One region of the Bradyrhizobium sp. JR3.5 genome, then DNA from elsewhere that is predicted to be linked to it. Evidence: predicted binding sites of a transcription regulator. Region 1 holds the regulator's gene; each other region holds the start of a gene.
The links. Region 1 encodes PhoB, which activates phosphate uptake and scavenging genes when phosphate is short. Its sites were predicted from a motif close to TGTCATNNANCTGTCAT; they were not measured.
Positions count from the first base shown of each region.

Region 2: ACVWW1_RS12685 (RNA degradosome polyphosphate kinase) is a predicted target of PhoB. The motif match lies at 2,521-2,537, and genes of this name have one in related genera.
Region 3: ppk2 (polyphosphate kinase 2) is a predicted target of PhoB. The motif match lies at 1,145-1,161, and genes of this name have one in related genera.

Region 1 covers NZ_JBSRYV010000002.1:3,728,010-3,738,235, forward strand. The annotation lists gene ACVWW1_RS34655 (ATP-binding protein) at 1-571, shown strand, start outside; partial or broken gene pstS (phosphate ABC transporter substrate-binding protein PstS) at 708-1,720, shown strand; gene pstC (phosphate ABC transporter permease subunit PstC) at 1,952-2,941, shown strand; gene pstA (phosphate ABC transporter permease PstA) at 2,946-3,791, shown strand; gene pstB (phosphate ABC transporter ATP-binding protein PstB) at 3,788-4,609, shown strand; gene phoU (phosphate signaling complex protein PhoU) at 4,621-5,337, shown strand; gene phoB (phosphate regulon transcriptional regulator PhoB) at 5,468-6,178, shown strand; gene ACVWW1_RS34690 (GcrA family cell cycle regulator) at 6,327-6,839, opposite strand; partial or broken gene ACVWW1_RS34695 (acetylornithine transaminase) at 7,326-8,532, shown strand; gene argF (ornithine carbamoyltransferase) at 8,532-9,458, shown strand; gene ACVWW1_RS34705 (Hsp33 family molecular chaperone) at 9,673-10,226, shown strand, end outside.
Region 2 covers NZ_JBSRYV010000001.1:2,517,614-2,523,992, reverse strand. The annotation lists partial or broken gene ppx (exopolyphosphatase) at 1-229, opposite strand, end outside; gene ACVWW1_RS12685 (RNA degradosome polyphosphate kinase) at 242-2,446, opposite strand; gene ACVWW1_RS12680 (chromosomal replication initiator DnaA) at 2,579-3,256, opposite strand; gene ACVWW1_RS12675 (CDP-alcohol phosphatidyltransferase family protein) at 3,352-3,894, opposite strand; gene purM (phosphoribosylformylglycinamidine cyclo-ligase) at 4,055-5,140, shown strand; gene purN (phosphoribosylglycinamide formyltransferase) at 5,137-5,787, shown strand; gene ACVWW1_RS12660 (cold-shock protein) at 5,877-6,080, opposite strand.
Region 3 covers NZ_JBSRYV010000002.1:5,556,435-5,562,813, reverse strand. The annotation lists gene ACVWW1_RS43480 (fumarylacetoacetate hydrolase family protein) at 1-1,079, opposite strand, end outside; gene ppk2 (polyphosphate kinase 2) at 1,227-2,153, shown strand; gene ACVWW1_RS43470 (transporter substrate-binding domain-containing protein) at 2,321-3,199, shown strand; gene ACVWW1_RS43465 (amino acid ABC transporter permease) at 3,362-4,030, opposite strand; gene ACVWW1_RS43460 (NAD(P)/FAD-dependent oxidoreductase) at 4,101-5,360, opposite strand; gene ACVWW1_RS43455 (SDR family NAD(P)-dependent oxidoreductase) at 5,365-6,123, opposite strand; gene ACVWW1_RS43450 (zinc-binding dehydrogenase) at 6,208-6,379, opposite strand, start outside.

The DNA.
Region 1 (10,226 bases):
GGCCCGGCTGATCGACGACCTGCTGTCGCTGTCGCGGGTCGAACTGTCGGCCCATGTGCGGCCCGAGGCGTCGATCGATATCGTGCCGATCATCCGCCAGGTGGCCGACGGGCTCGAGGCGCTGGCCAGCGAGCGCCAGGTCGAGATCGACGTCGACCTGCCACCGACCCCGGTCACGATTGCGGGCGACCGCGAGGAACTGCTCCGCCTGTTCGAAAACCTGATCGAGAACGCCCTCAAATACGGCGCCTCGGGCGGCCGCGTCATAGTGTCGCTCAATCAGGCCGTTTCGGGCGCATCGGGCGAGGGGAGCCCCGAAATCCGTGTCATGGTACGGGATTTCGGCCCCGGCATCGCCCCGGAGCACCTGCCGCGGCTGACCGAGCGGTTCTACCGGGTGGACGTCGGCGACAGCCGTAACCAGGGCGGAACCGGCCTCGGATTATCGCTGGTGAAACATATTCTTAACCGTCATCGCGGGCGTCTTCTGATCGAGAGCGTGCCGAACAATGGCGCGACCTTTACCGCCTGTTTTCCCCGGCCGAAGACCCCGTTGCCGACCCAAAGCTAAGCGTTTTCAGTCGCCTAGTACTGTCATCCAACTGTCATCCAACCTTCGTAAAAGCAGCATCGACCGCTCCTAGATGGACCGGCGTGGGCGCGATCGGGCGCAATTGGCGCTTCGCTCACAAGATGGAGACCACCCCATGAATTTCATCAAAGCTATCGTCGCTGCCGGCTTGGTCGCCGCTTCGACGTCGGCCTTCGCTGCCGATATTACCGGCGCCGGCGCAACGTTCCCGTTCCCGATCTATTCGAAGTGGGCTGACGCCTACAAGAAGGACACCGGCAATGGCCTGAACTATCAGTCGATCGGTTCCGGCGCCGGTCATCAAGCAGATCCAGGCCAAGACCGTGACCTTCGGCGCGACCGACGCGCCGCTCAAGGCCGAGCAGCTCGAGAAGGACGGCCTCGTCCAGTGGCCGATGGTGATGGGCGCGATCGTTCCGGTCGTGAACCTGGAAGGTGTCAAGCCGGGCGATCTCGTGCTCTCCGGCGAAGTGCTCGGCGACATCTATCTCGGCAAGATCACCAAGTGGAATGACGCGGCGATCGCCAAGCTCAATCCGAAGCTGACCCTGCCGGCCGACGCGATCACCGTCGTGCGCCGTTCGGACGGTTCGGGCACCACCTTCAACTTCACCGACTACCTCTCCAAGTCGAACGCCGACTGGAAGTCCAAGGTCGGTTCCGGCACCGCGGTCGAGTGGCCGGTCGGCGTCGGCGCCAAAGGCAACGAGGGCGTTGCCGGCAACATCGGCCAGACCAAGAACGCGATCGGCTATGTCGAATACGCCTATGCCAAGCAGAACAAACTGACCTACACCGCCGCTGGTCAACAAGGCCGGCAAGACCGTGCAGCCGACGATCGCCGCCTTCCAGGCTGCTGCGTCGAACGCTGATTGGTCCAAGGCTCCCGGCTACTACGTGATCCTGACCGACCAGCCGGGCGAAGCCTCCTGGCCGATCACCGCGGCGACCTTCATCCTGATGCACAAGGACTCGACCGACAAGGCGGCCTCGCAGGAAGCGCTCAAGTTCTTCAAGTACGCCTTCGAGAAGGGTGGCAAGGCGGCCGAAGAGCTCGACTACATCCCGATGCCGGACTCGGTCGTCAAGCTGATCGAGAAGACCTGGTCCTCGGACATCAAGAGCTAAGTCCGACGCTTTGAACAACGCCTGTGCCGCCTCCCAAGGGCGGCGCAGGTCAAGCGACCAAGATCCGGGCTCCATCACCGCGGCAAGAAACGCGGGGCGGGGGCCGCGGTTCGCGCCCCGGGTGGCGCAAGCCGGACCGACGCCCGGCCAAAATGCGTCAGTGAAGATCGCTTCGGGGCGTAGCGGTTTGCGTGGCTTTCACATAGTAATGAGGGGATTGGCGTGGCAGACATGGCTGTTCAGAGCGATGTGATGGAAGCCGCGGGACCTTACGATCGCGCCAAGGCCCTCAGCGCCTTCAAGCTCGGCGATCTCACCTTCTATTGGATCACCCGTATCTCGGCGATCTCGGTCCTGTTGATCCTCGGCGGCATCATCCTGTCGCTGATCGCCGGCGCCTGGCCGGCGATGAAGGAATACGGCTTAGCCTTCCTCTGGACGCAGCGCTGGGCGCCCTCGGCCGATCCGCCGGTGCTCGGCGCGCTTGGCCCGATCTACGGCACCTTGATCACCTCGGTCATCGCGATGCTGATCGCCATTCCGGTCGGCATCGGCATCGCCATCTTCCTCACCGAGCTCTGCCCGCAAATGCTGCGCCGCCCGATCGGCATCGCGATCGAGCTGCTCGCCGGCATTCCCTCGATCATCTACGGCATGTGGGGCTTCTTCGTGCTGGGCCCGTTCCTGGCCAACACGTTCCAGCCCTTCATGATCAGGATCTTCGAGGGCGTTCCGGTGCTGGGTGCGGTGTTCGGAGGCCCGCCGTCCTATCTCAGCCTGTTCAACGCCGCGCTGATCCTCGCGATCATGGTGCTGCCCTTCATCACCGCGATCTCGGTCGACGTGTTCAAGACCGTGCCGCCGGTGCTGAAAGAGGCCGCCTACGGCATGGGCTGCACCACCTGGGAAGTCGTCCGCAGCGTCGTGATCCCCTACACCCGGGTCGGCGTGATCGGCGGCATCATGCTGGCGCTCGGCCGCGCGCTCGGCGAGACGATGGCGGTGACCTTCATCATCGGCAACTCGTTCCGCATCTCGTCGTCAATCTTCGCGCCGGGCACCACGATCTCGGCGGCGATCGCCTCGGAATTCGCCGAGAGCGACGGCCTGCACCAGTCCGGCCTGATCCTGCTTGGCCTCTTGCTGTTCGTGCTGACCTTCTTCGTGCTCGCCGGCGCCCGGCTGATGCTGATGCGGCTTGAAACGAAAGCGGGGAAATAGGGCCATGAACCCGATCTACAAATCCCGCCGCCGCAGCGACATCGTCATTCGCGCACTCTGTGTCGGCGCGGCGCTGTTCGGCGTCACCTGGCTGGCGCTGATCCTGTTCACGCTGGTCTATAACGGCCTTGCCGGCCTCAGCATGCAGCTGTTCACCCAGAACACGCCGCCACCGGGCTCGACCGAAGGCGGCCTGCTCAACGCCATCGTCGGCTCGGTCATCATGACGGTGATCGGCGTCGGCATCGGCGCGCCGCTCGGCCTGTTCGCCGGCACCTACCTCGCCGAGTACGGCAAGCACGACAAGCTCACCTCGGTGATCCGCTTCATCAACGACATCCTGCTCAGCGCACCCTCGATCATCATCGGCCTGTTCATCTATGGCGCGGTGGTGGTGCCGATGCGCGGCTTCTCGGCGATCGCAGGCAGTCTCGCGCTCGCCGTGATCGTGATCCCGGTCGTGCTGCGCACCACCGAGGACATGCTGCTGCTGGTGCCCAATCCGCTGCGCGAGGCGGCTTCCGCGCTCGGCCTGCCGCGCTCGCTGGTGATCAAGCGGATCGCTTATCGTGCTGCGCGTAGCGGCTTGATCACCGGCGTGCTGCTGGCGACCGCCCGTGTCGCCGGCGAGACCGCGCCGCTGCTGTTCACCGCGCTGTCGAACCAGTTTTTCAGCTGGGACTTGACCAAGACGATGGCCAACCTGCCGGTGACCATCAACAACTTCGTGCAGAGCCCCTACGCCTACTGGAAAGAGCTGGCGTGGAGCGGCGCACTGCTGATCACATTCACCGTGCTCGCGCTGAATATCGGCGCGCGTATCCTTGGTGCCGAAAGGGCCGCAAAATGACCGAGCTCTCCGTTTCAACCAGTAACCCGAGCCACGTTGCACCGCATACGCCGCTGCCGGAAGCGCCGCCGAAAGTCACGGTGCGCAACCTTAACTTCTATTACGGCGAGCACCACGCGCTGAAGAACATCAACCTGACGCTGGGTACCAACCGCGTCACCGCGTTCATCGGACCGTCCGGCTGCGGCAAGTCGACCCTGCTGCGGATCTTCAACCGGATGTACGACCTCTATCCCGGCCAGCGCGCCACCGGTCAGCTGATGCTGGACCAGACCAACATTCTCGATCCCAAGCTCGACCTCAATCTGCTGCGCGCGCGGGTCGGCATGGTGTTCCAGAAGCCGACGCCGTTCCCGATGACGATCTACGAGAACATCGCCTTCGGCATCCGCCTCTACGAGAAGATCTCGAAGTCCGAGATGGACGACCGGGTCGAGAAGGCGCTGCGCGGCGGCGCGCTGTGGAACGAGGTCAAGGACAAGCTGAACGCTTCCGGCCTGTCGCTTTCCGGCGGCCAGCAGCAGCGCTTGTGCATCGCGCGCACCGTGGCGGTGCGGCCCGAGGTGATCCTGTTCGACGAGCCGTGCTCGGCGCTCGATCCGATCTCGACCGCCAAGGTCGAGGAGCTGATCCAGGAGCTCTCCGAGGACTACACGATCGCGATCGTCACCCACAACATGCAGCAGGCGGCGCGCGTCTCCGACAAGACCGCCTTCATGTATCTCGGCGAGCTGATCGAGTTCGACGACACCAACAAGATCTTCACCTCGCCGAGCGATCGACGGACTCAGGATTACATCACCGGCCGGTTCGGCTGAGGAGATACAAGATGGCTTCTGAACATACCGCCAAGGCATTCGACAGCGACCTGCAGGAGTTGACCCGCCTGGTCGCCGAGATGGGCGGCCTCGTCGAGCGGATGATCACCGAGTCGGTCGACGCGCTGATCCGTCGCGACGTCGCGCTCGGCAAGCGCGTGGTCGCCGCCGACATCGAGATCGACAATCTGCAGCGCGTCATCGAAGAGCGCGCGGTGCTGACGATCGCCCGCCGCCAGCCGATGGCGATCGACCTGCGCGAAATCGTCAGCGCGATGCGCGTGGCCACCGACCTCGAACGGATCGGCGACCTCGCCAAGAACATGGGCAAGCGCGTCGCGGCGCTGGAAAGCGATTTCCAGCCGCTGAAGCTGATCCGCGGCCTGGAGCACATGACCGACCTCGTGCTGTCTCAGGTCAAGTCGGTGCTCGACGCCTATGCCGCGCACGACCTGCCGGCGGCGATGAACGTCTGGAAGGGCGACGAGGAGGTCGATGCGATCTGCACCTCGCTGTTCCGCGAGCTGCTGACCTACATGATGGAGGATCCGCGCAACATCTCGTTCTGCATCCATCTGATGTTCTGCGCCAAGAACATCGAGCGGATCGGCGATCACGCCACCAATATCGCCGAGACCGTGTTCTACATGATCGAGGGACAGCAGATCACCGACAAGCGCCCGAAGGGCGACATGACCAACTTTGCCACCACTGTGCCGGGTACCTAGGACATGATCCGCGAGCGCGGAGCCGGATTGTCTTCACGACAAGTCGTTTCCGCGGGGATTATGCCCAGGAAAGTAAGCGTTTCGGTTTGCGTCTGGGCAACGGATCACCACAGAGAGAGAATTTAAGCCGATGAGCGCACGCATTCTGGTAGTCGAAGACGAGGAAGCGCTGACGACACTGTTGCGCTACAACCTCGATGCGGAAGGCTACGATGTCGAAACGGTCGGGCGCGGCGACGATGCCGACACCCGCCTGAAGGAGCGCGTTCCCGACCTCGTGGTACTGGACTGGATGCTGCCGGGCCTGTCCGGCATCGAGCTGTGCCGCCGCCTGCGGGCGCGTCCCGAGACCAAGCAGCTTCCGATCATCATGCTGACCGCGCGCGGCGAGGAGAGCGAGCGCGTGCGCGGGCTTGCGACCGGCGCCGACGACTACATCGTCAAGCCGTTCTCGGTGCCGGAACTGCTGGCACGGGTGAAGGGCCTGCTGCGCCGCGCGAGCCCGGAGCGGCTTGCGACCGTGCTGACCTATGGCGACATCGAGCTCGATCGCGAGAAGCGCCGCGTGGCGCGCTCGGGACGTCCGATCGATCTCGGTCCGACCGAGTATCGGCTGCTCGAATTCTTCCTCGAACATCCCGGCCGCGTGTTCAGCCGCGAACAGCTGCTCGACAGCGTCTGGGGCCGCGACATCTATATCGATGAGCGTACCGTCGACGTGCATATCGGCCGCCTGCGCAAGCTGCTCAATCCGGGCCGCGAGCAGGATCCGATCCGCACCGTGCGCGGCGCCGGTTATGCGCTCGACGACCGGTTTGCCAAGGCCGAGCCGCAGCCGTAAGGCTTGCACGGCAACCTCAAGCCACAACACGGCGTTGTCCCGGCTTTCGCCGGGACGACGCTGGTGGATACTTCCGCGCGACGATCACACAAAAAAATCCCCGCTTTCGCGGGGATTTGTTTTTGCAGTCCAGGCAGTTTCCCGAGTGCTACTTGATCTGTGGCTTCGCCGACGGCCGGCGGCGATCGTTGGCGGGCTGGTAGGCAACGCGCGAGTGATGCGCGCAATAGGGCAGGCCGGCGAGCGCCTTGCCGCCGCAGAAGAAGAATTCCGGGCTCGAGGGATCGCCGACCGGCCAGTGGCAGGTGGCCTCGTTGAGCTGGAGCAGCGACAGCCGCTGGCTCATCGGCACCACGTTGTCGAAGGAGATCGGATCGGGCTCCATCTCGACCTCGAAGGCGTGCGCAAGCGCGGTGTTGCCGCGCGAGACCGGGCGCGCCACCCGCATCATGTGCTGGGCGGGGCGGGCCTTGCGCTGCCGCGGCGCGGCCGTGGAGGGGGCCTTGGCGCGGCCGGAGAGGCCGAGCCGATGCACTTTGCCGATCACGGCGTTTCGCGTCACATTGCCAAGTTCCGCCGCGATCTGGCTGGCCGAGAGGCCGGATTCCCAGAGCTTCTTCAGCTGCTCGACGCGATCGTCGGACCATGTCAATACAGTCATCACATTCTTCCTTTCGCATGGCGCCGGCCACTCATCGGAGCGGCGCTGCGAGCCAATCTGGACAAATATCCCTTCGGCCAGAATCCCTTAGCCCTCGCCGGGCACGGTGTTGCGCCCGAACGTTTACGCGAGACACGAAGGCTACTTAGAGGGTCCAGTACTGCCGCACGAGATGTCGTACCCGACAGGCCAAACGCTACAATATGGCGTGACTCTGGCGCAAGAGTCCGCGGCCGTGCGTCCACATGTTCCCACAAAGTTAAGCATTGCTATGAGGCTTTTCCACCGCACCGGAATGCTCCGGATTGCGCTGGTTTCGTATTGCAGGAAGGCCGGCTCCTGACGATTGACACTTACCGGCCGCCGCATAGAATGACCCGTACGTGCCGCCCGCAAAGGCGGCCGTTTTGTTTTCCGAAGCTGGCGGTTGCTGTGTTGGCGTCAAGGCGCGCGGCAATTGACGGCTTCAAACCGGCAGTGAACGCCATGACCAACGCCTCGTCGCATCTGCTCCCCGTCTTCGCCCGGGTCGATCTCGGCTTCGAGCGCGCGCGAGGGCGCCTGGCTGATCGCAACCAACGGCGACCGCTATCTCGATTTCACCTCGGGTGTCGCGGTGAACGCGCTCGGGCATGCGCATCCGCATCTGGTCAAGGCGCTGCAGGAGCAGGCGACCAAGCTCTGGCACATGTCGAACCTGTTCAAGAGCCCGGATGGCGAGGTGCTCGCCGCGCGGCTGTGCCAGCAGAGCTTTGCCGACTTCGTGTTCTTCTGCAATTCCGGCGCCGAAGCGATGGAGGGCGTGATCAAGCTGGTCCGCCACCACCACTTCTCCAAGGGCCATCCGGAGCGCTACCGCATCATCACCTTCGAGGGCGCCTTCCATGGCCGCACGCTGGGCACGCTGGCTGCGACCGGCTCGGCGAAATATCTCGAAGGCTTTGGCCCGCCGATGGACGGGTTCGACCAGGTGCCGCACGGCGACATCGAGGCGGTGAAGAAGGCGATCGGCCCGCACACCGCCGGCATCCTGATCGAGCCGGTGCAGGGCGAGGGCGGCGTGCGCTCGGCGCCGCAGGCGTTCTTCAAAGCACTGCGCGCGCTGTGCGACGAGCATGGCCTGCTGCTCGCCTTCGACGAGGTGCAGACCGGCATGGGCCGCACCGGCGAGCTGTTCGCCTACAAGCGCACCGGCGTCACGCCGGACGTGATGTCGCTGGCGAAGGCGCTCGGCGGCGGGTTCCCGATCGGCGCGGTGCTGGCGACCGCGCAGGCTGCGGCCGGCATGGCGCCGGGCTCGCACGGCTCGACTTTCGGCGGCAATCCGCTCGCGGTCGCCGCCGCCAATGCGGTGCTCGACGTCATGCTCAAGCCCGGCTTCTTCGAGCACGTGCAGAAGATGTCGCTGCTGCTCAAGCAGAAGCTCGCTTCCGTGGTCGACCGCTATCCCGGCGTGCTGTCGGAGGTGCGCGGTGAGGGCCTGTTGATCGGAGTCAAGGCGGTGGTGCCGTCGGGCGATCTGATCGCCGCGCTGCGCAACGAGAAGCTGCTCACCGTCGGCGCCGGCGACAATGTGGTGCGGTTCCTGGCGCCCCTGATCGTGACCGAGGCCGAGATCGACCAGTCGATCACAGCGCTCGAGCGCGCCTGCTCTGTGCTATCGGCGCCGCAGCCGAAGAAGGCGGCTGGATAATGAGCAAGCCGGTCCGTCACTTCCTCGACATCAACGAGCTGCCGCTCGCCGAGCTGCGCAACATGCTCGAAGCCGGAGCCGCCATGAAGGCGAAGCTGAAGGCGCATGAGAAGGGCAGGAAGCCGCTCGAAGGCAAGACGCTGGCGATGATCTTCGAGCGCCCGTCGACCCGCACAAGGGTGTCGTTCGACGTCGGCATGCGCCAGCTCGGCGGTGAATCCATCATGCTGACCGGCGCCGAGATGCAGCTCGGCCGCGGCGAGACCATCGCCGACACCGCGCGCGTGCTGTCGCGTTATGTCGATGCGATCATGATCCGCATCCTCAACCATGACGCGCTGCTCGAGCTCGCCGCCCACGCCACCGTGCCCGTCATCAACGGCCTGACCCGGCGTTCGCATCCCTGCCAGGTGATGGCCGACCTCATGACCTATGAGGAAAACCGCGGCTCGATCGAGGGCAAGACGGTGGCCTGGACCGGCGACGACAACAACGTGCTGGCCTCCTGGGCGCACGCTGCGGAGCGGTTCAAGTTCAATCTCAACATTGCCACCCCGCCCGAGCTCTCGCCGAAGAAGCCGATGCGGGACTGGATCAAGGCCACCGGCGCGCCGATCATGCTCGGCACCGATCCGGAAGCCGCCGTGCGCGGCGCCGACTGCGTCGTCACCGACACCTGGGTGTCGATGGGCGACAAGGAGGGCGAGCACCGCCACAACGTGCTGAAGCCCTATCAGGTCAATGCCAAGCTGATGTCGCTCGCCAAGCCGGACGCGCTGTTCATGCACTGCCTGCCCGCGCATCGCGGCGAGGAGGTCACCGACGAGGTGATCGACGGCCCGCAATCCGTGGTGTTCGACGAGGCGGAAAACCGCCTGCATGCGCAGAAGGGCATTCTGGCCTGGTGTTTCGACACGGTCGCGTAGTCGACGACATCAATGCCGTCGTCCCTGCCTTGTGCGCAATTGCGCACTGGAGCAGGGACCCATACGCCGCGGCCTGCGAAAAAGGCACATGGGCAGACGCCTTGTGCCGCGACAAAATCCTGTGGTTATGGGTCCTTGCTTTCGCAGGGACGACGTCGATTCCCGGTATGCTGAACCCCTTTATTTCATGGTCCGAGACCCCAGATAGAGCGCCATGGTTTCACAATCCCCCGACATCAAAATTCAGGCCGAGACGCCCATTCGCGCGCCCTCGGCGGTTCCTGTTGACGATGCTGTGCTGGCCTTCGAGGTCGGTGCGCTGGACTTGCGCGGCCGGCTGACCCGGCTCGGCCCCGCGCTCGACGAGATCCTGCACAAGCACGATTATCCGCCCGCGGTCGGCAAGCTGCTCGGTGAGGCCATCGTGCTCACCACGCTGCTCGGCTCCTCCGTCAAGTTCGAGGGCCGCTTCATCCTGCAGACTCGGACCGACGGTCCGGTCTCGCTCCTGATCGTCGATTTCCAGGCGCCCGACCGGCTGCGTGCCTATGCGCGCTACGATGTGGCGCGCCTCAAGGACGGGCAGAGCTCGGGTGAGCTGCTCGGCAAGGGCCACCTTGCAATGACGATCGATCAGGGCGCGAACACCAGCCGCTACCAGGGCCTGGTCGCGCTCGACGGCGGCGGCCTGGAAGAGGCGGCCCACGAATATTTCCTGCGCTCGGAGCAGATTCCGACGCGGGTGCGGCTCGCGGTCGGCGAGGAGAT
Region 2 (6,379 bases), on a different contig from region 1:
GGATCCGGCACAGCGCGCGAAAGCGCCGCAGCGCGGTGAGCGCCTTGTTGACCGCATCGGTTGCGAGCAGGCCGGTGCTCTGCACCTCGCGTCCGAGCCCGCACAGCGCCTTCTCGTTGAAGATGGTGATGAGGCTGCGCGCCATCGCCTCGTAAACCACGAGACGAACCGAGTTCGAGCCGATATCGATCACAGCGACGCTGGAAGCGCGCTTCCGCGGCCGCTTCACCGTAGGGCCCCCTTAAGACGATGGCTGCTGACGCTCGTTACGACGCGTGAGACGGCGCGGTGAAGATTCCTTGAGAGACTTACCACGGCCGGACAGACTCGGATTTGTCATGAAATAGTCATGCAGATTGAAGGGCTCTTCGCCTTTCGCGGCCTTCATACGCGTTGACGACCCATCCGGCAACAATTGCCAGCTCTGCTCGGTATCCTTCAGGTTCGCGACCATGATCTGTTCGAGAACCTGCTGATGCACCGTCGGATTTTGCAGCGGACAGAGCACCTCGACGCGGCGGTCGAGGTTCCGCGGCATCATGTCGGCGGACGAGATATACACAGCAGCTTTTGCGCTCGGCAGGCCCTGGCCCATGCCGAAGCAATAGATTCGGCCGTGTTCCAGGAACCGGCCGATCACCGATTTGACGCGGATGTTCTCGGACAATCCAGGCAGCCCCGGCCGCAGGCAGCAGATGCCGCGCACCACGAGCTCGATCGAGACGCCGGCCTGCGAGGCGTCGTACAGCGCGTCGATGATGTCAGGATCGACCAGCGCGTTCATCTTCATCCAGATCGCGCCGGGCCGGCCATGCTTGACGTGGGCGATCTCGCCGTGGATGTGCTCGATGATCCGCTTGCGCAATGTCAGCGGCGACACCGCCATCTTCTCGATGTCGCTCGGCTCGGCATAGCCGGTGATGTAGTTGAACACCCGCGCGACGTCGCGGCCGATGATCGGGTCCGACGTAAAGTAGGAGACGTCGGTGTAGATGCGGGCGGTGACCGGATGATAGTTGCCGGTGCCGGTGTGCACATAGGTGGTGAGGTTGCCGCCCTCGCGGCGCACCACCATCGACAGCTTGGCGTGCGTCTTCAGCTCGATGAAGCCGTAGACGACCTGCACGCCGGCGCGTTCGAGGTCGCGCGCCCAGCGGATATTGGCCTCCTCGTCGAAGCGCGCCTTCAATTCGATCAGCGCGGTCACCGACTTGCCGGCTTCGGCGGCATCCGCCAGCGCGCGTACGATCGGCGAGTTGTTCGAGGTGCGATAGAGCGTCTGCTTGATCGCGACCACGTCGGGATCGCGCGCCGCCTGTTGCAGGAACTGGACGACGACGTCGAAGGATTCGTAGGGGTGATGGACCACGAGGTCCTTCTGGCGGATGGCGGCGAAGATATCGCCGCCATGGTCGCGGACGCGTTCGGGATGGCGCGGCACGTAGGGCGGGAATTCGAGGTCGGGGCGATTGAGGCGGGTGAGCTGCGACAGTTCGTTCATCGCGAGCACGCCGTCGACCAGGATCACTTCATCGTCCGCGGCCGATAACGCGTGCTGCACGAAGACGCGCAGCTCTTCGGGCATCGTGGCCTCGATCTCGAGCCGGATCACCGATCCGCGCCGGCGGCGCTTGAGCGCGGTCTCGAACAGGCGAACGAGGTCTTCGGCCTCTTCCTCGATTTCGAGCTCGGAGTCCCTGATGATGCGGAACGCACCCTGGCCCTTGACGGTGTAGCCGGGGAACAGGCGGCCGATAAACAGACCGGTGGCCTGCTCGAGTGTGATCAGCCGTGCTGGCGCGCCTTCCTTGGTCGAGGGAATGCGGATGAAGCGGTCGATCTTGCTGGGCATGCGGATCAGCGCGTTCATCGCCTTGCCGTCGGCGATCCGCGACAATTGCAGCGCGACCGTGAAGCCGAGGTTCGGGATGAACGGGAACGGATGCGCCGGGTCGATCGCGAGCGGGGTCAGCAGCGGGAAGATGTTGTGGAGGAAGTGATCCTCGATCCAGGTGCGCTCGGATTTGGTCACGTCGCGCCCGTCGACCAGCTGGATGCCGACCTTGGACAGGAGCTCGCGCAGGTCGCTCCAGATCGCCTGCTGATCGGAAGCGAGCTGCGACACGGTCTTGTTGATCATCACCAGCTGCTCGGCCGGCAGCAGGCCGTCCGGGCTGCGCTCGGCAATGCCCTCGCGAACCTGGGCCTTGATGCCGGCGACGCGGACCATGAAGAACTCGTCGAGGTTATTCGCCGAAATCGACAGGAAGCGGACCCGCTCCAGCAGGGGATGGCCGAGATTGACCGATTCCTCGAGCACCCGGCGATTGAAGTGCAGCCAGGACAGCTCCCGGTTGATGAATCGCTCGGGGCTGGTCGCGACCGCGGGGACGGGCGGAAGTTCCGCATCTTTCTCTTTGATTTCAGAAGCTTGTGCCGAGTCCATCAAGTGCTGGTCCAATTCCGGGCAGGGGGCTGGGGCGGTCTAGCCGAGGGCCGCGCAGACCATGTGATATTGCGATGACGTTTCGATGACATTGATGTTCCGCCGGCCTGCGCCGTCAAGCCGCGGGACTGCTCAGGCATCGCGCAACAGCTCGGCCGCCAGCGCCCGGGTCACCGGCCGGACGAGCCGGAGCGCCTCGGTGTCGAGCAGCTCGACCGCCTGGCGGACGGCGGTATAGGACCGCTCGATCCGGTTGGTCAGGTAGCTGACGAGCGGCTCGTCCACGCTCATCTGACGGTCGGCGCAGAACTTGACGATCAGGCCGCGGAACAGCTGGTCGTCGGGCGGCAGCAACGTCACTATCGGCACCGCGCGGAGCCGCGAGCGCAGATCGCGCAGCTCGATCTCGAACGCCGACGGCGGCACGCGCGCCGTGATCAGCACGAAGGCATCGTCCTGGCGGGCGAGATTCATCAGATGGAACATCGCGCGCTCGTCGAAATCCGACGGCCTCAGGTCCTCGACCACCAGCGCGCCGGTCGCAAGCGCCATCGGCACCGTGTCGGCGGTCAGGGCATGCGCCGCGGTCGAGCGTGCGCCGGCGATCTCGGCCCAGATCGCGGCGAGGTGGCTTTTGCCGGAGCCTTCGGACCCCACCAGCAGCATGATTCGGTTCGGCCAGTCGGGCCAGCCGTCGATCAGCGCCAGCGCCGCCTCATTGGCGGGCCCCTCGAGGAAATCGTCGCGGGTCAGCTTCTCCTCGTGCGGTAGGGCCAAAGCCAATTGACGAGGTTGAACGCTACCGGCCACGCAAATCTCCAAACCAGGTTATTTTAGCATGATCCCTGCGCAAACGCTTGGCGTTTGTCGCGGGAAAGCCGGTTTCCACTTTTCCGGATCGTGCGCTACCGAGCCTCGATCGTGCTCATGTGCCGCACCCACTCCACGAGATAGAGGGACACCGAACCCAAAGTAAAGATCGTGACCAGACCCATCAGGATCAGGTCGTAGGGGTGCGGCTGAAAGCCGAAGCCGAGCGAGGCCAGCACCAAAGCCGCGAACGCGACCTGTGCCACCGTGTTCAGCTTCGACACCATCAACGGCTTCATCTCGACCGGCTTGTCGAACAACCATGACACAATCACGGCGGAGACGATCATGATGTCGCGCGACACCACGAGAATCACGATCCAGCGCGGCACCGCGCCCCAGATTCCCAGCGCGACATAGATCGACACCAGCAGCGCCTTGTCGGCGAGCGGGTCGAGCAGGGCGCCGAGCTCGCTCGCCATGTTGAAGCGCTTGGCGAGGAAACCGTCGACCGCGTCCGAAACGCCGGCGATCACGAAGATCGCAAACGCGATCTCCATCTGGCTCGAGACGATGGCCCAGACGATCACCGGCACCAGGATGATGCGGCCGAGAGTGATGATATTCGGAATGCTCAACTTGAATCGCTTCCCGGCTAGAAGCCTGATTTTACTCGATATCCGGCTCTTTTGCGGGGCGGCCGGGTGTTATCTACATAGTATCGCGGCCGCATCGCCGCGAGCCATTGCGCGGGGGCGGAATTCCTCGTAACCAGCCCATTATCATCTGGAATTGGGCATGACCGAGCGCAAAAACGGGCTCACTTACGCGGATTCGGGTGTCGATATCGACGCCGGCAATCGTCTGGTCGATCTGATCAAGCCGATGGTGCGGGCCACCGCACGGCCCGGCGCGGACGCCGAGATCGGCGGATTCGGCGGGCTGTTCGACCTCAAGGCCGCCGGCTTCAAGGATCCGGTCCTGGTGGCCGCGACCGATGGCGTCGGCACGAAGCTGAAGATCGCGATCGAGACAGGTATCCACAACGGCATCGGCATCGACCTGGTCGCGATGTCCGTCAACGACCTCGTGGTGCAGGGCGCGGAACCGCTGTTCTTCCTCGACTATTTCGCCTGCGGCAAGCTCCACCCGGAGGCCACGGCGCAGATCGTCGCGGGGATTGCCGAGGGCTGCCGCGAATCCGGCTGCGCGCTGATCGGCGGCGAGACCGCCGAGATGCCCGGCCTCTACAAGGATGGCGACTACGACCTCGGCGGCTTTGCGGTCGGTGCGGCCGAGCGCGGCACCCTGCTGCCGACGGGCGATATCGCGGCGGGCGACGCCGTGATCGGCCTGGCGTCCTCCGGCGTGCACTCCAACGGCTATTCGCTGGTGCGCAAGATCGTCGAGCAATCCGGCGTTGGCTATGATGCGCCGGCGCCGTTCGCTCCGGTCATGACGCTCGGTGCGGCGCTGCTGACGCCGACCAGGCTCTATGTGAAATCCTGCCTGCGCGCGATCCGTGAGACCGGCGCAGTGAAGGGGCTCGCCCACATCACCGGCGGCGGCTTCACCGACAACATTCCGCGCGTACTGCCGAAGCATCTCGGCGTCGGCATCGATCTGGCGCGGCTGCCGGTACTGCCGGTGTTCAAATGGCTGGCCGAGCAGGGCGGCATCGCCGAGCTCGAGCTGCTGCGCACCTTCAACTGCGGCATCGGCATGATCGCGATCGTCAAGGCCGATGCGGTCGATGCGGTGACCGAGGCGTTCACCGCCGGCGGCGAGACCGTAACGCTGCTGGGTGAGGTGATCGAGGCCAAGGGGGCGCATGAGCACGAGCATCGCGTGGTCTATCACGGTCATCTCGATCTCTCGCGATGAAGCGCCGCACAGCCATCCTGATTTCCGGCCGCGGCTCCAACATGGCCGCGCTGATCGAGGCTGCGAAGGCTGCGGATTTTCCGGCCGAGATCGTCGCCGTGATCTCCAACCGCGCCAACGCTCCCGGGCTCGAGAAGGCGGCCGCGAGCGGGATTCCGACCGTCGTCATCGAGAGCAAGCCGTTCGGCAAGGACCGCGCGGGATTTGAGGCGGCGCTGCAGCGGGCGCTCGACGACAAGCAGGTCGAGCTGATCTGCCTCGGCGGCTTCATGCGGCTGTTCACGGCCGAATTCGTCCGGCACTGGTACGGGCGGATGCTCAACATCCATCCGTCGCTGCTGCCCTGCTTTCCCGGCCTCGATCCGCACGGCCAAGCCTTGCGTGCAGGGGTCAAGCTGTCCGGCGCGACGGTACATTTCGTGATCCCGGAGACCGACGCGGGACCGATCGTGATGCAGGGTGCGGTCACCGTGGCGGACGACGACACGCCGGAGACGCTCGCCGCACGCGTGATCACCATCGAACATCGCATCTATCCGGAGGCGCTTCGGCTTCTGGCGAGCGGCCGGCTCAAGCTCGAAGGCGACGTCTGCAGGACGCAAGGCAGCGCGGCAACCGACAGCACGCTGATCGCGCCGGCGCCTTAGCGCGCGATTGCACGAGAGATCACCGAGAACAATCCCCCGGGTGATGCGGCCGGGGGAGGCGTCAAGATGAATTCCGCCAGCAGCGGCGTTCAGTGAACCTTGAGGTTCTCTGCCGACGCCTTGCCGCGGTTCTCCACCAGCTCGTACTCGACGGTCTGGTTCTCGTTCAATGTGCTGAGACCTGCGCGTTCGACCGCCGAGATGTGGACGAACACGTCCTTGTCGCCGACGGCCGGCTTGATGAACCCGTAACCTTTGGTCGGGTTGAACCATTTGACGGTACCCTTCGGCATCGTCTCTCTCCCAGTCTAGACATAAAAAAGACGCGGCCACGTTTTCCACGTGCCACGCCACAAGCGGGCTTTCCGCTGTCTGTTCAATTCCCGGGTCTCTATATCCAAGGTCTTCAAGTCCGAAGTTTCGCCTCTCGAAGCCTTGGCTATCAACGTCGTGAAACGCACAGTCGAACGGCCGCAATCCGATTGTGAAGGGATTGCAACACGAAATCCGCGCCTTAGCAAGCGCGCTGGTTTTGCGTAACGCAACCTCAGCCTGTGCCGGCTGAGCTCCGGCGCGGCGCGTTCGGCCACTG
Region 3 (6,379 bases), 1.8 Mb from region 1:
AGCTTGCCGAGCTGGGGTGCTTCGATGGTGACGATGTCGTCGCGCTTGTGGGTAAAACCCTCACCCTTGGCGTCGCGGTCCTTGACCGGCGCGAACATCGTGCCGAGGAACAGCGCAAAGCCGTCGGGATATTGATGCACAGGCCCGATGGTCTGGGCAACCAGATCGGTCGGGTCGCGGCTGATCTTGGAGATCGAGGAATGGCCCCCGAGCACGAAGCCGTCCGCGCCCTTCACGGTGAGGCCGACATCCATCTCCCTGACGTCGTCGAGCGAGAAGGTCCCGTCGAACAGCCGCAGCAGCGGGCCGATCGCGCAGGAGGCGTTGTTATCCTTGGCCTTCGACAGCAAGAGCGCCGAGCGGCCCTCAAAATCGCGCAGGTTGACGTCGTTGCCGAGCGCGGCGCCGACGATCGTGCCGGCACCGGAGACGACAAGCACGACCTCCGGCTCGGGATTGTTCCAGGTCGACTTCGGATGCAGCCCGGCATCCATCCCGGTGCCGACCGAGGACAGCGTCGGCCCCTTGGTGAACACTTCGGCGTCGGGGCCGATGCCGACCTCCAGATACTGGCTCCAGGCATTCTGGTCGATCAGCACCTGCTTCAACCGCATCGCCGGCTCGGAGCCCGGCTTCAGCTTGGAGAGGTCGTCGCCGACCAGCCGCACCACCTCCTTGCGGATTGCCTCCGCCGACGACGGGTTGCCGCGTGCCCGCTCCTCGATCACGCGCTCCAGCATCGAGATCGCGAAGGTAACGCCGGCGGCCTTCAGCACCTGCAGGTCGACCGGCGCGAGCAGATGCGGTCTTGTCGCGTCGCGGCCATCGGGCGGCGTGTTGGCGAGGATCGCCTCGAAATCGCCGATCCGCTCGCCATGCGTGGCACGCAACGCGACCGCAGGATCGGCTTCCTCGCACAGCGCGCTCACGGTGGGGAAGCGCGCGGTGACGTCGAACACGCCGTCGCCCCGCACCGCGACCACGGCGGGTCCGCCCGCCTGCGGCAGCCAGACCCGTCCGACCAGCGTGCCGGCGGTGCCGTCCTCGGGCAGGACGTCTTTTGGCGTGAGCGAAATCATCGGCGTCTCCTTTTTTGATCTTGTCATCGCTTGTTAGCACAGTCCCGCCGGCTGCGTGAAGCAGCGGTCATGCCAATGTCATAGAGAGGTAACATCGCCCGTCAATGCTCCCGCCGATCGATCTAGCACTCCGAAAGACGGACCTTCATGACCGCCTCCGACCTCACCGACGAAGCCGCCCGCGACGAAGCCTTGCGCGCCCGCATCCATCAGGAGATGGCCGACAGCCTCGACGAGGAACTCGAGCTCGACGACGTGAGGCTCGACGAGTTCGACCACGACGGAGCCGCCGGAAGCCCGTCGATCGACCGCAAGCTCTACTTCCGCGAATTGCTGCGGCTGCAGGGCGAACTGGTCAAGCTGCAGGACTGGGTGCAGCACGAGAAGAAGAAGGTCGTCGTGCTGTTCGAGGGCCGCGATTCCGCCGGCAAGGGCGGCGTCATCAAGCGCATCACGCAGCGGCTCAACCCGCGCATCTGCCGCGTCGCGGCGCTGCCGGCGCCGAACGAGCGCGAACGCACGCAATGGTACTTCCAGCGCTACGTCTCGCATCTGCCGGCCGGCGGCGAGATCGTGCTGTTCGACCGCAGCTGGTACAACCGCGCCGGCGTCGAGAAGGTGATGGGGTTCTGCAACGACGAGCAGTATGAGGAGTTCTTCAGGTCGGTGCCGGAATTCGAGCGCATGCTGATCCGCTCCGGCATCATCCTGCTGAAATACTGGTTCTCGATCACCGACGAGGAGCAGGCGCTCCGCTTCTCGATGCGGATCCACGATCCGCTGAAGCAGTGGAAGCTGAGCCCGATGGATGTCGAGGCGCGGACCCGCTGGGAGCTCTACACCAAGGCCAAGGAGACCATGCTGGAGCGCACGCACCTGCAGGACTCTCCGTGGTGGATCGTCGATGCCGTCGACAAGAAGCGTGCCCGGCTGAACTGCATCTCGCATCTGTTGACCCAGATCCCCTATCAGCAGGTCACGCACCAACCGGTGGTGCTGCCGCCGCGGGTCCGCAACCCCGACTATCACCGCGGCCCGATCCCGCCGGAGATGTACGTGCCGGGAACGTATTGATCGGACCACGTGCACGCTCTGGCCCCCCTCCCGCTTGCGGGCCCGCAAGCGGGAGAGGTGAAGAGCAAGAGACAGCCACCCCTCGCCTACCAATGGCGCAGGCGCGCGCACTTGCTGGGGCCGGATGCCGACGCTAGGCTTCCCTGATCTGGTGCAGGGAGGCCCGCTTGACTCAATCCGACGACATCGCAATTTCCGAAGATCGCCGCGACGCGCTGCGCTATGCGCTCGGGATCGGCAGCGGCGCGGCGCTCGCGGCCGCCATGGCAACCCCGGCCTCGGCGCAGACCCAGGCCGACAACACGCTCGACCGGATCAGGGCCAACAAGGTGCTGCGGATCGCGGTGCTGCCGGGCGAGCTGCCCTATTTCAACAAGGACCTCGCCACCGGCACCTGGTCCGGCTTCTCGATCGAGATGGCGAACGACCTTGCCAAGCTGCTCGACGTCAAGCTGGAATATGTCGAGTCGACGTATGGCAATTCAATCCTCGATCTGCAGGCCAACAAGATCGACCTCGGCTTTGCGCTCAACCCGACCCCGCAGCGGGCGCTGGTGGTGGATTTCACCAACCTGGTGTTCCCGCATCCGTTCGGCGCGATGCTGAAGAAGGGCCTCGAGGCCAAGACCTGGGCCGACATCAACAAGCCCGAGGTCAAGATCGCGGTCGACGTCGGCTCGGCCAACGAGGCGGTGGCCCGGCGCTTTGCGCCGAACGCCGCCATCAAGTCGCTGAAGTCGCGCGACGAGGTGATGCTGGAAATGTCGTCGGGCCGCGTCGATTGCGTGGTCAACGCGCTGGTGCTCGGGCTGACCGCGATCGCCAAGAACCCGAACCTCGGCACCTACAAGATCCTGGCCTCGCCCTCGGTGACGATTGCCAGCGGCACGGCGGTGCGACGCGAACAGGACAAGCGCTGGCGCGATTTCCTGTCGGTGTGGATCGACTACAACCGCGGCATCGGCCAGATGCGCGAATGGTTCGTCAAGGGCCTCGGCCTTGCCGGCGTCAAGCCGGAGGACGTGCCGGTGGAGCTGAGTATCTGAGGTAATTGCCAAGACGGTAGTGATCTCCCTCTCCCGCTTGCGGGAGAGGGTCGGGGTGGGGGTGTCGTCACAAGCGACGCTCTTCGTGTGGAGAAAACCCCCACCCGGATCGCATCTAACGATGCGATCCGACCTCCCCGCAAGCGGGAGAGGCGAAGCAAGTCACACGTTGTCGTAGGTCAGCCCGCGCTCCAGCCGGCGCGCGACCAGCGTCGAGGGAAACAGGATCGCAAAATAGATCAACGCCACGATGGTGTAGACCTCGAGCGGCCGGTAGGTGTCGGCGTTGATCAGCGTGGCGTTGTAGACGAGATCGGGCACCGCGATGATCGAGACCAGCGAGGTGTTCTTCAGCTGCGTCACCGACTGGTTGACATAGGGCGCCATCATCGGCTTCAGCGCCTGCGGCAGGATCACGAGCCGCATCAGTCGCCAGCCGCGGAAACCGAGCGCCTTCGCGGCGTCCCACTGCCCGACCGGCACGCTCTCGATCGAGCCGCGCACGATCTCGGCATAGAACGCGCCGCCATAGAGCGACAGCACGCTGACGGCTGCGACATGCGCCGGGATGTTGACGCCGATCACGACCGGAAACGCGTAGTAGAACCAGATGATCTGCACCAGCAGCGGCGTGCAGCGGAACAGCTCGATATAGGCGATCAGGAGCCAGTCGATCACGGGAATGCGCCGCAGCCGCAGCATGCCGACGATCAGGCCGATCAGGGTCCCAAGGATGATGGTGCCGATCGTGTAAGCCATGGTCCAGCCGAGCCCGAGCCAGAACAGATGGCTGTACTTGGCGAGGATCCCGAAATCCCAGACGTAGTTCATCCTGCCCCTCGGTTGCCGCGCGTCCTGTACTCGCCTTGCGACCCCAGCATCGCAGGCGGCCTTGCGCGAGTCACGCGATATACCGGCCCGGCGAAAATGCCTTCACGTCGAACGGCGGTGTGGCGCCCGCGATCATTGCCGCGACCGCGGCGCCCGTTCCGGGACCGGTGGTGAAGCCGATATGCTGGTTGCCGAAGGCGAGCCAGAGACCGCGATGCCGCGGCGCTGGCCCAATCATCGGCAGGCTGTCAGGCAGCGTCGGCCGCGCGCCGCGCCAGCGCTCGCCGACCGCTTCGCCGAATTCGACCACGCTGCGCGCCATCGGCACCACTGCCTCGAGCTGCGCATAGTTCGACGGCGCGTCGCGCGCAGTCAGCTCGACGCCGCTGGTGACGCGAACGCCCTGCTCCATCGGCGTCATCAGAAATGCCCCCTCCGCATCATGGATCGGCCGCAGCAATTTGCGTGCCGGGTTCGGCACGAAATGCTGGTGATAGCCGCGCTCGAACGCCAGCGGCACGCGATAGCCGAGCGGCCGCAGCAGTTCGGCCGACCACGGGCCGAGCGCGACCACGACGTGGCGCGCGGCGATCTCGCCGTCGGCAAGCTGCACGCGCCAGCCGCCGTCTTGTTGCTCGATCCGCCGGATCTCGGATTGCCGCACCGTACCGCCGCTGGCGGCGAGCATCTGCGCATAGGCCTTGACCACCGCGCCGGGTGAATCGACCGATGCCGTCTGGGTGTGCAGCAGGCCCGTGCTATAGGCAGGGACGATGTTCGGCTCGAGCGCGGAGATCGCCTGGCGGTCGAGCACCTCGCTTTTGATGCCGAATTCGGCGAGCGCTGCCTGCTCGGCCTTGGCAGTCGCGAGCCCGTCGCCGCGCCAGGCCTTGAGCCAGCCGGTCTCTCTGATGCGATGGCCGGCGCCCGCCTGCACGATCCAGTCGCGATGCAGCGCCAGCGACGTCCCGATCAGGCCGTGCAGCGCGGCGGCGCGCGGCCTGGTCTGCGACGGTGTCGCGGCGGCGAGGAAGCGGATCACCCAGCCGGCGTTGGCGACCGCCCACGGAAGATTCCAGCGCAGCGCCGGATGCGTGTTGGTGAGATATTTCGGCAGGTTCTTCAAAAGCTGTGGCGTGTTGAGCGGCAGGATCGAGCCGGACGAGATGATGCCGGCATTGCCGTAGGAGGTCTCGCTGCCCGGCTCGCGGCGGTCGACGATGACGACGGAAAGACCGCGCTGCCGTGCGGCAAGGCCGGCCGAGACGCCGACCATGCCGGCGCCGAGCACGACGACATCAGCCTGCTGTGCGGACGCCCCCTCGCTCATGCCGTCACATCAAGGTCAGGCCGCCATCGACCGGCAGCGTGGCGCCGGTGATGTGGCCCGCTTCCGGCGACAGCAGGAACGCGACGACGGCGGCGACCTCGTCGGGCTCGGCCAGCCGCTGCATCGGATTGGCTTTCGCCACCCGCTCCCAGGTCGCGGTGTCAAGCGCACCGAGCAGGCCGGGATCCTTGCGCGTGTAACCGGGCATCACGGCATTTGAGGTGGCGCCTGATGCTGCGAGCTCGATTGCGAGCGACTTCACCAGCACTTCGAGCGCGGCCTTCGCGGCGGCCGATCCCGGATAGGTCGCGCCGGGCACGAAACGATGCGGCCCGAAACTCGAGACCGCGACGACGCGGCCCTGCGCGCTGCGCGCGAGGTCGGCCAGCGCGGCCGCCGCGATCTCGTGGAATGCCGCCGCCATCACGGCAAAGGCGCGCTCCAGCGCCGCGCGCGGCAGGCTGGCGAAATCACGGCGATCGGCAAAGCCCGCGGCGTGCACGATGCTGTCGATCGGCCCGAATGCGGCGCGCGCAGCCGCGACCAGCGACGTGCCCGCGCCGGCCCCGGCGAGATCGCCGGTAGAGACCGCGACCTTGGCGCCCTTGCTGCGGCACTCCTCTGCGACCGAATTCAGCCGCGCGAGCCCGCTGGCCTCGGCGCCCTGGCCATGCAGCATCAGCCCCTGATCGGGGCCGGCCAGCCGGCGCGCAACCGCGGCGCCGACGCCGGAGCCGCCTCCCGTAATGATTGAAACGCGCATGAGATGGGTGCTGTCAGTGCATAAGAGACAGCGAACTATAGGTTCGGTCCCGCGAAATGCAAATCGCGCGACGCCGTCAGCAACTCAACGCCACGGCTCGACCAGGATCTTGGTGTGCGCCTCGGGATTGGCGAGATCGGCAAAGGCCTGCGCGACGCCGTCGATGCCGACGCGGCCGGTGACCAGCGATGCGGCATCGACCTGGCCTTCCGCGATCAGACGCAGCGAATAGGCGAACTCCTCCGGCGTGTAGCCG